2 regions of the Bradyrhizobium sp. SEMIA genome follow, and region 2 is predicted to be linked to the other one. Evidence: predicted binding sites of a transcription regulator. Region 2 holds the regulator's gene; the other holds the start of a gene.
The links. The regulator PhoB, encoded in region 2, activates phosphate uptake and scavenging genes when phosphate is short. The targets are predictions, from matches to a motif close to TGTCATNNANCTGTCAT.
Positions count from the first base shown of each region.

Region 1: the regulator PhoB is predicted to act here: its motif matches at 2,340-2,356, upstream of FOM02_RS06345 (phospholipase C).

Region 1 is NZ_CP046601.1:1,320,061-1,325,084, forward strand. It holds gene FOM02_RS06340 (cytochrome-c peroxidase) at 1-551, opposite strand, end outside; gene FOM02_RS06345 (phospholipase C) at 571-2,280, opposite strand; gene FOM02_RS06350 (hypothetical protein) at 2,550-3,725, shown strand; gene FOM02_RS06355 (ABC transporter substrate-binding protein) at 3,766-4,557, opposite strand; gene FOM02_RS06360 (efflux RND transporter periplasmic adaptor subunit) at 4,799-5,024, shown strand, end outside.
Region 2 is NZ_CP046601.1:8,927,451-8,932,474, forward strand. It holds gene argF (ornithine carbamoyltransferase) at 1-554, opposite strand, end outside; gene FOM02_RS42730 (aspartate aminotransferase family protein) at 554-1,756, opposite strand; gene FOM02_RS42735 (GcrA family cell cycle regulator) at 2,211-2,723, shown strand; gene phoB (phosphate regulon transcriptional regulator PhoB) at 2,828-3,535, opposite strand; gene phoU (phosphate signaling complex protein PhoU) at 3,558-4,274, opposite strand; gene pstB (phosphate ABC transporter ATP-binding protein PstB) at 4,286-5,024, opposite strand, start outside.

The DNA.
Region 1 (5,024 bases), 2.1 Mb from region 2:
AGCGGGAACATCGCCTGGTCTTGCAACGTGTCGGCGCGGCCGTCCCAGAACAGGCCGCCCTGCGGCACGATGTTCGCCGACGCGCCGGTGCCGCCCGCGGTCTTGGTCGTGCGCGCCGCCTGCTGGCCGATGGCCGCCATCTGCGCGAGGTCGATGATGTTGTCGTCGTCGCCCTTGTCAGGGCCGATGCTGAAATTCGGGTGGCGGTCGAGATAGGTCAGCGACGGCACCGCGCGTGCGCCCTGCCGTGACAGATTGGCGCCGCCGAGCATGACCGGGCCATCGTTGGGCGGGCCGTAGGCGTGATCCGGGCTATGGCAGGACGCGCAGGAGAGCGTGCCTGATGACGACAGCGAGGCGTCGTAGAAGATTTCCTTGCCGAGCAGCGCCATCGCGGACAACGGCGCGACGGGCGGACGCATGAGACGAACCGGATTCGGGTTCACACCAACCTGGTTCGACTCCGCCAATCCTTGCGTCCCGGCAGCAAAGACGGCGCCGGCCAGACAAAGCAGGCCGGCGCCGAGGAGCCACAGAGTGCGGCTGTTCATTCCGTAGCGTCCCGTTGGACTAGTGGTGGTGGTGCTCGTCCGGCGGGCTGGTGATCACAGTGCCGGCGGTCGGGTCGAGGAACAGCGCGTCAGCCCGCAAGTCGTGGCTGTGATCATGGTCGAAGTCGAACAGGTCCATGATCGAGCCGGAGGTGGCGTCGAACGAGCCGCCACCCAGGCGCTTGCCATGCAGCCAGTTGTCCTCGATGAAGCGGACCACCGAAGCCTGCGTGGTGTAGTTGTGGCTGACGTAGTTCGTCTTGGCGTAGGGCGAGACCACGATCAGGGGAACGCGGGTGCCCGGACCGCAGCGGCCGTTCACCGGCTTGCCGCCGAGACCGTTCGGCGCCGGCTGCTTGTTAGGACCGAGACCGCACAGGCCGGGGCCGTTGACCTGATCGGCGGTCGCATCATACGAGGCATTTTTCGGCGCGACGTATTGGTGGTCGTACCAGCCGTCGGAGTCGTCATAGGTGATGATGACGGCGGTCTCGCGCCACTCCGGCTGCTTCTGGAGGAAGTTGATCAGAGCGACATTGCCGGCCTGCTCGTCGAGCGGATCGGAGTTGCCGGCGTGACCGTCCTGGAAGGCGGGCATCTTGACGTAGGAGACGGCCGGAAAGTTGCCGGCCTTGATCGCGGCATAGAGGTCTTCGAGGTCGTAATTGTGATTGGCCGGATCGACCTTGCCGTTGAGGTCATGGGTATGGCCGATCGCATGAACCGAGCTCGGCCGGGCATGGGACGGGTTCGCCGTGGAGGCGTGATACTGGAAGAAGGCGTGGTGGGGAATGTAGTCGACGATGGTGCCGTTGACGTTGCTGGAGAACGTGCTGCGGGCGCAGCCGGTGGTGCCGTTGGCGTTCTTGAGCGTCAGGTCGAAGCCGCCCATGAAGCTGCCCCAGCTGATATGCTCAGCGGTGAGCAGGTCGCCGATATTCTTGCCGCCCATCAGCATCGTGCTGGTCGTGCTCGAACAGGCATCGTTACCCGGATCGGTATCGCCGGTCAGCGTCAGGCCGCCCTGGCCGTCGGCGATCGACGACGTGGTGCCGACCACCGGCTGCACGCCGTTGGTCTGGCCGGCAACCACTTCGAGCATGCCGGGCGTCGACGGGCCGAACGTGTCGGTCCAGTTGTTGTCGCTCATGGCGAAGTGCTGGGCATAGTTCCACAGCGCGGTGACGGTGTTGCCGTCGAAATAGCCCATGACCTGACCGTTGGTGGCGAAGGCGCCGGCGCCGCCGGCGGTGCCGCGGCCAGTGAATTTCGGGAACAGGTCTTCCTTGCCGTTGTCCACGGCCTGCTGCTCGGGCGTGTAGGAGTGGTTCTGCGAGCGCGTGTTGGCCTGGGTGCGGTCGAGGCGGAACGGGTCGGTCGCGCCGGTGCCGTTGGCCGGATTGTTGTTGGGGTTGTTCAACAGCAGATTGGCGTTGGCGAGGTTGTTGACCTTTGGCGTATGCGGCTTCGGAACGAAGGGGATCGAGCCGGTCGGGTTGGTCGCGTTCGGATAGGTCGCAAAGTAATGGTCGAACGAGCGGTTCTCGTTGAAGATCACCACGAGATGCTTGATAGGCGTCTCGGTGTGGATGTCGTGCGCATGACGATGATGATCGTCATGTCCGTGATCGCGATCGCGACCGAAATCGTCGGCGAGGACGGGAAGAGTGCACGCGAGCGCGCTCGCGGCCGCGAAAATCGCAGCCGTCGTCAGAAGTCTCGATTTCATTTTTTTTGACGCCCCGGAAATGAGGATGTTTACGATCAGAAATGTTCTAAACACCGCGAATGACAGAGCTGTGTCAGTTTGACGCACGAGACACTTTGCGCAGTGGCGGAGCGAAGATTTTTTAGGCAGGCGCCTGCTCCGCCGCGCCGGGCCACGTCATGTCGCTTTATTCCCCGCACGACGGCAAAAATGATCGCGTCCAGATTGTTGCGTGACGCGCCCGGTTGCATTTAGCTTTGCCGGACAAGAACAAGCTCTCAGGGGGAAACATGAAAGCCGCTCTTCGCAGGCGCACGCGCCATGCCGCGTCAGCCCTTGTCGCAACGTCGCTGGCTGGCCTCGCCAGTTTCGCCGCCCATGCCGAGATCGTCGTCACCGCCAATGACGGCAAGATGGTTCTGGAGAACGGCAATGCCGTGGTGCGCAAGCAGCCGCTGCCGGACACGGTCAGCGTGATCGACCTCACCGATGGCGTGCTGAAACTGCTGGGCGAGGTTCCTGCACCCGCCAGCGTCGTCGGCCCGCCACCGAGCGTGGCGATCGCGCCGGATGGTTCGTTTGCGCTGGTGACAGGCGCGATGAAGGTCGATCCGGCGGATGCGACCAAGACTATTCCCGACGACAAGCTCTCGGTGATCGATATCAAATCAACACCGCCAAAGGTGCTCGCGACATTGCAGGCCGGTGCAGGCGCGGCCGGAGTGTCAATCAACCGCGCAGGCACGCTGGCGCTGGTTGCGAACCGCAGCGAAGGCACGGTTTCGGTCTTCACCATTAGCGGCAACGCGCTGACGGCAAGCGGCAAGATCCAGCTCGGTGACGCCAAGTCGGGCCCGAGCCACGCCGTGTTCTCGCGCGATGGCGCGACCGCGCTGGTCACCCGCGACGGCGACAGCAAGATCTCGCTTCTCACCGTGGACGGCAGCAAGGTCGAGTACGCCAAGCGCGATCTCTCCGCGGGTGTGCGTCCTTACGACATCGATCTCACCGGCGCGGCCGCGGCCGTCGTCGGCAATGTCGGCGCCGGCGGCGGCGACAATGATACGATCAGCCTGATCGACATGACCGCAAAGCCAATCCGGGTCGTCACGACGGTCACCGTCGGACAGACGCCTGAGGCCGTCAAAATGTCCCCGGACAGCAACTACGTTTCCGTCACCGTCATGAACGGCTCGAACAAGCCGTCGGCCTCGCCTTTCTTCAACGATTTCGGCCTGCTCAAGGTCTACCGGATCTCAGGCACCGACCTCACGCCGGTTGCGGAAGCCAAGATCGGCCATTGGTGCCAGGGCATGGTGTGGTCCAAGGACTCCAAACATGTCGTGGCGCAGTGCATGGTCGAGAACGAGCTGCTCGCCTTCTCGTTCGACGGCAAGGCGCTGACCAAGACGTCGACGCTCAAGCTGCAGGTGAGCCCTGCGGGCATTCGCACCGCGGAGCCGTAAGGTCAGCGGACGGCGCAGGCCCCCTGCGCCGCCGCCTGCCCTACTCGGTGCGGATCGGCGCGTCCTTCAGGCCGTTGTTGTCATAGGCCCTGCGGAGCGCGCCGTTCGTGGTCGCATCCGTCATGAACTTGGTCACGAACGCCAAGGCCTGGCTATGGCCGAGCGGGACGGCGACAGCGGTCACCGTCTTCTTGAAGGTCTCGTCGAGCACGCGCGTGCCCGGAATCTTCTGCGCCATCTTGTAGAGCTGGTCGCGCGACAGCGCGAAGGCGTCGATCTCGCCATTCTTCAAAAGCGCGAATATTTCATCGTAGGTCTGGTAGCCCGTGACTTTCGCATTCTTCAGGTGCGCGACGGCGCCGCGCATGGTGGTCGTGGCGTTGACCGCCGCGACCTTGATGCCCACCTGGTCGAGCGTGGCGAAGTTGGTGATGGTCGAGCCGGGCTTGACGATGTAGGTGGCATCGGCGACCTCGTAGATCGGGCCGAACATCATTTTCGTCTCGCGCTCGGGATCCTTCGGAAGCCAGGTGACGTCCCAGGTGCCCTTGCCCGCAGCGTCGGTGATCTGCCCGGAATTCTGGTGCACGACATATTCGACCGCCACGCCGAGCTGCGCGGCCAACTCCTTGCCGAGATCGACGGGAACGCCGGCATAGCCGGATTCGGTCTTGGTCGACCAGAACGCACCGCCCGCGGGGCTGATCGCGATCGCGACCCGCAGCTTGCCGGTCGGCGCGATCTCGTCCTTCAAACCATCGGCTAGCGCGGGCATGGCAAACGCCGCGGCAAGAGCAAGGCCAGCGAGGGCCGATTGGAGGAAGGTCGGCATGTCATGGTCTCCTCACCTTTTCTTCTTTTCGAATTTGCACCGTCCGACCGCTTCCCACGGTCCTTGCCACAATTCTGGTCGATCGTGCGCTCGGTGAAAAGCGGTTTGTCATGGCAAATCTGTCAAAGGCCACAGCGCCGTTTGCAGTGCAAGGCCTCTGACCGCCATGGCTATGGTGTTCCACGGAAGGGCATTTGTTGCTAGCCTGCCGCACCGACAGACAATCATCGGGGGCCACCGAATGACCTCAGCCAATCCGGCTTCTTCCGCACGGCGCAACGAAGCGTGGAGACAATTCGGGCAGGCATTGGCCGCCACCGCGGCCGTGGTCGCGCTGGCCGGCTGCGAGGACAAGAACACGTTCGTCGCGCCGCCGCCGCCCAAGGTGGACGTGGCAACGCCAGTGCAGCGGCCGGTGACGCGCTATGTCGAAGCCACCGGCAACACCGCGCCGATCAAGAGCGTCG
Region 2 (5,024 bases):
GGCGTTGCGACATTGAGCTTGAACTTGAAGCGCTCGGCGGCGTGCGCCCAAGAAGCGAGAACGTTGTTGTCGTCACCGGTCCAGGCCACCGTCCGGCCCTCGATCGGGCCGCGATGCTCCTCATAGGTCATGAGATCGGCCATCACCTGGCAGGGATGCGAGCGCCGGGTCAGGCCGTTGATCACGGGCACGGTCGCATGTTGCGCAAGCTCCAGCAGCGCCTCGTGGTTGAGGATGCGGATCATGATGGCATCGACATAGCGCGACAGCACGCGCGCGGTGTCGGCGATGGTCTCGCCGCGGCCGAGCTGCATCTCGGCGCCTGTGAGCATGATCGGCTCGCCGCCGAGCTGGCGCATGGCGACGTCGAACGACACGCGGGTGCGGGTCGAGGGACGCTCGAAGATCATCGCCAGCGTCTTGCCTTCGAGCGGCTTCACCGGCTGGTGCGCCTTCTGCTTCGCCTTCATCGCGGAGGATGCGGCGAGCATGCGCTTGAGCTCCGTCAGCGGCAGCTCGTTGATGTCGAGGAAATGCTTGGGTGAACTGCTCATCAGCTTGCCGCCCGCTTGTTGCCGGCAAGGGCCGTGCAGGCGCGCTCGAGCCGCGCGACGCTATCCTCGATCTCGGTTTCGGTGACGATGAGAGGCGGCAGGAAACGCACGACATTGTCGCCGGCGCCGACCGTGAGCAATTTTTCGTTGCGCAGCGCCGCGACCAGATCGCCGGAGGGCACCACGGCCTTGATGCCGATCAGGAGCCCCTCGCCGCGCACTTCGCTGACGACGTCGGGATGACGGTCGATCACGGAGGCGAGCTTCTGCTTGAGCAGCAGCGACATCTTCTGCACGTGATCGAAGAAGCCGGGCTTGAGCATGACGTCGAGAACGGCGTTCGCAGCCGAGATCGCGAGCGGATTGCCGCCGAAGGTCGAACCGTGCGAGCCGGGCCCCATGCCGGAGGCCGCCTCTGCGGTCGCCAGCACCGCGCCGATCGGGAAGCCGCCGCCGAGCGCTTTCGCCAGCGACATCACGTCAGGCGTCACGCCGGTGCGCCGATGCGCGAACAGATCGCCGGTGCGGCCCATGCCGGTCTGCACCTCGTCAAACGCGAGCAGCAGGCCCTTCTCGTTGCAGAGCTGGCGCAACGCCTTGAGGAAGGCGGGCGGCGACGAACGCACGCCGCCCTCACCCTGGATCGGCTCGATCAGGATGCCGGCGGTCTGCGGGCCGATCGCCTTCTTCACGGCCTCGATGTCGCCATGCGGCACCTGGTCGAAGCCGTCCATCGGCGGACCGAAACCTTCGAGATATTTTGCAGATCCCGTTGCAGCCAGTGTTGCCAGCGTGCGGCCGTGGAAGGCGCCTTCGAAGGTGATGATGCGGTAGCGCTCCGGATGCCCCTTGGAGAAGTGATGATGGCGGACCAGCTTGATCACGCCCTCCAGCGCTTCGGCGCCCGAATTGCAGAAGAACACGAAGTCCGCAAAGCTCTCGCTGCACAGGCGCGCGGCGAGCTTCTCGCCGTCGGGGCTCTGGAACAGGTTCGACATGTGCCACAGCTTCGTCGCCTGCTCCTGCAACGCCTTGACCAGCGCGGGATGGGCATGGCCGAGCGCGTTCACCGCGACGCCCGAAGTGAAGTCGAGATAGCGCTCGCCATTGGTCGCGATCAGCCAGCAGCCTTCGCCGCGCTCGAAACCGAGGTCGGCCCTGGCGAAAACGGGGAGCAAATGCGGCGCGGCGCTGTTGGTCATGACGATCACTTGGATGTTGCGGACGGCTTGAGTGCATTGCGCAACGCACCATTGACCGGCCCGGAAAACGAAACGTGCCGCCTTTTAAGGGCGGCACGTGCGACTATCTTATGCCTGGTGAGACGGGTGTCAATGCCGCCCGAAAGCCCCGGGAAACGCTGAATCCGTAGTCTTGCGGTGCCGATTTTGCGGGATTTTCACCACGGAACATGTGGAAGCGAGTCGGCGGACTCTTGCGCGCGAGTCACGCCATATTGTAGCGTTTGGACTGTCAGATACGACATCTCGTGCAGCAGTTCTGATCCCAAGAGTCCTCATGTACCGGCGTAAACGTTCGGGCGCATCCTGCGTGCCCGGCGAGCCTTAAGGGATTCTGGCGGCACGGGTTTTTCAAGGCTTAGGCATTCGCTGTGAGGCCCCAGGATGGCTGGCCGGCAGCGAGGGAAAGGGTGCAATGACGGTTTTGACCTGGTCCGATGATCGCGTCGAGCAGCTGAAGAAGCTCTGGGAGGCCGGACTTTCGGCCAGCCAGATCGCGGCCGAGCTCGGCAATGTGACCCGCAATGCCGTGATCGGCAAAGTGCACAGGCTCGGCCTGTCCGGCCGCGCCAAGAGCCCCTCATCGGCAGCGCCCCGGCCGCGCAAGGCCCGCCCCGCGCAGCACATGATGCGCGTGAGCCGTCCGATCTCGCGCGGCAACACCGCACTGGCGCAGGCCTTCGAGGTCGAGGTGGAGGCCGAGCCGGTCACCTACGATAACGTGGTGCCGATGAGCCAGCGGCTGTCGCTGCTGGAGCTGAACGAGGCGACCTGCCACTGGCCGGTCGGCGATCCCTCGAGCCCGGATTTCTTCTTCTGCGGCGGCAAGGCGCTTTCCGGCCTGCCCTATTGCGCGCAGCACTCGCGCGTCGCCTACCAGCCGGCGGCGGATCGTCGCCGTGCGCCGGCAAAGCCCGGCACGCGCTGAACGCTGCTTCAAACGACATCGTCCCGGCACGCGACCGGGACGACCCGTGACATAAAAAAGCGCGCCACTTGGCGCGCTTTTATTTTGCTCGCTTGCAATCGTTCTTACGTCTGCTCCGCCTTCGCAAAGCGGTCGTCGAGCGCGTAGCCGGCGCCGCGGACAGTGCGGATCGGGTCCTGCTCACGACCGAGATTGAGCAGCTTGCGCAGGCGGCCGATATGCACGTCGACGGTGCGTTCGTCGATGTAGATGTCACGGCCCCAGACGCTGTCGAGCAGCTGCTCGCGCGAGAACACGCGGCCCGGATGCTCGAGGAAGAACTCCAGCAGGCGATATTCGGTCGGGCCGAGATCGATCGGCCGGCCCGAGCGCGCGACGCGGCGCTTGTCGCGGTCGAGCTCGATGTCGCCATAGGCGAGCACGGTGGCGAGCCGCTCCGGGCTTGCGCGCCTGAGCAGGCCCTTCACGCGCGCCAGCAGCTCCGGCACCGAGAACGGCTTGACGATGTAATCGTCGGCGCCGGTCGCAAGCCCCCGCACCCGCTCGCTCTCCTCGCCGCGCGCGGTGAGCATGATGATCGGCAGCTGCTTGGTCTCCGGGCGGGTGCGCAGCCGCCGGCACAGCTCGATGCCGGAGAGGCCCGGCAGCATCCAGTCGAGCACGATCAGGTCGGGGATGTGTTCTTTGAGACGGGTGTCGGCGTCGTCGCCGCGCATCACCGTCTCGACGTCATAGCCGTCGCCTTCGAGGTTGTAGCGAAGCAGCTCGGTGAGAGCTTCCTCGTCTTCAACCACCATAATGCGTGCGCCCATGGTGTCGTCGCTCCTTGACTCTTCAGCTATTCGGGACCGTTGTGGCAAAGGTCGTCATGTCACCCTTCGGCCGCTTGTCGGTGATCGCCTGGCCCTCGATCATGTAGAACACGGTCTCGGCGATGTTGGTGGCATGGTCACCGATGCGCTCGATGTTCTTGGCGCAGAACATCAGGTGGATGCAGAACGAGATGTTGCGCGGATCCTCCATCATGTAGGTGAGGAGCTCGCGGAACAGCGAGGTGCAGATGGCGTCGACTTCCTCGTCGCCCTTCCACACCGCCATCGCCGCCGGCAGGTCGTGCGCGGCGTAGGCGTCCAGCACCGACTTAACCTGCTGCTGCACGAGGTCGGTCATGTGCTCGAGGCCGCGGAACAGCTTGAGCGGATGGAAGTCCGTCTCCAGCGCCGCGACGCGCTTGCCCATGTTCTTGGCGAGGTCGCCGATGCGCTCGAGATCGGTCGCGACGCGCATCGCGCCGACGATTTCGCGCAGGTCCACCGCCATCGGCTGGCGACGGGCGATGGTGAGAACGGCGCGCTCCTCGATCTTCTTCTGGAGCGCGTCGATCTCGGCGTCGGTCGCGACCACGCGCTGGCCGAGCGCGACGTCGCGGCGGATCAGCGCGTCGACGGAATCGACTATCATGCGCTCGGCGAGGCCGCCCATCTCGGCGACCAGGCGCGTGAGCTCCTGGAGGTCGGTGTCGAAGGCCTTTGCGGTATGTTCAGAACCCATATCCCGTCTCCTCAGCCGAACCGGCCGGTGATGTAATCCTGCGTCCGCCGATCGCTCGGCGACGTGAAGATCTTGCTGGTGTCGTCGAACTCGATCAGCTCGCCAAGATACATGAAGGCGGTCTTGTCAGAGACGCGGGCCGCCTGCTGCATGTTGTGGGTGACGATCGCGATCGTGTAGTTCTCGGACAGCTCCTGGATCAACTCCTCGACCTTGGCGGTCGAGATCGGGTCCAGTGCCGAGCAGGGCTCGTCGAACAGGATCACCTCGGGCCGCACCGCGACGGTGCGGGCGATGCAGAGGCGCTGCTGCTGGCCGCCCGAGAGCGACAGGCCGGACGCGTTGAGCTTGTCCTTGACCTCGTTCCAGAGGGCGCCACCGCGCAGCGCCTTCTCGACGCGGTCGTCCATCTCGGACTTCGAGATCTTCTCGTAGAGGCGGATGCCGAACGCGATGTTCTCGTAGATCGTCATCGGGAACGGCGTCGGCTTCTGGAACACCATGCCAACGCGGGCGCGCAGCAGGTTGAGGTCCAGCTTGGGGTCGAGGATGTTGGTCTGGTCGAGCATCAACTGACCGGTGACGCGCTGGCCCGGATAGAGGTCGTACATCCGGTTGAAGATGCGCAGCAGGGTCGACTTGCCGCAGCCCGACGGGCCGATGAACGCCGTGACGCGGTTGGTGCCGAGCGTCAGGTTGATGTTCTTCAGCGCGTGATGCTCGCCGTAATAGAAGTTGAGGTTGCGCACC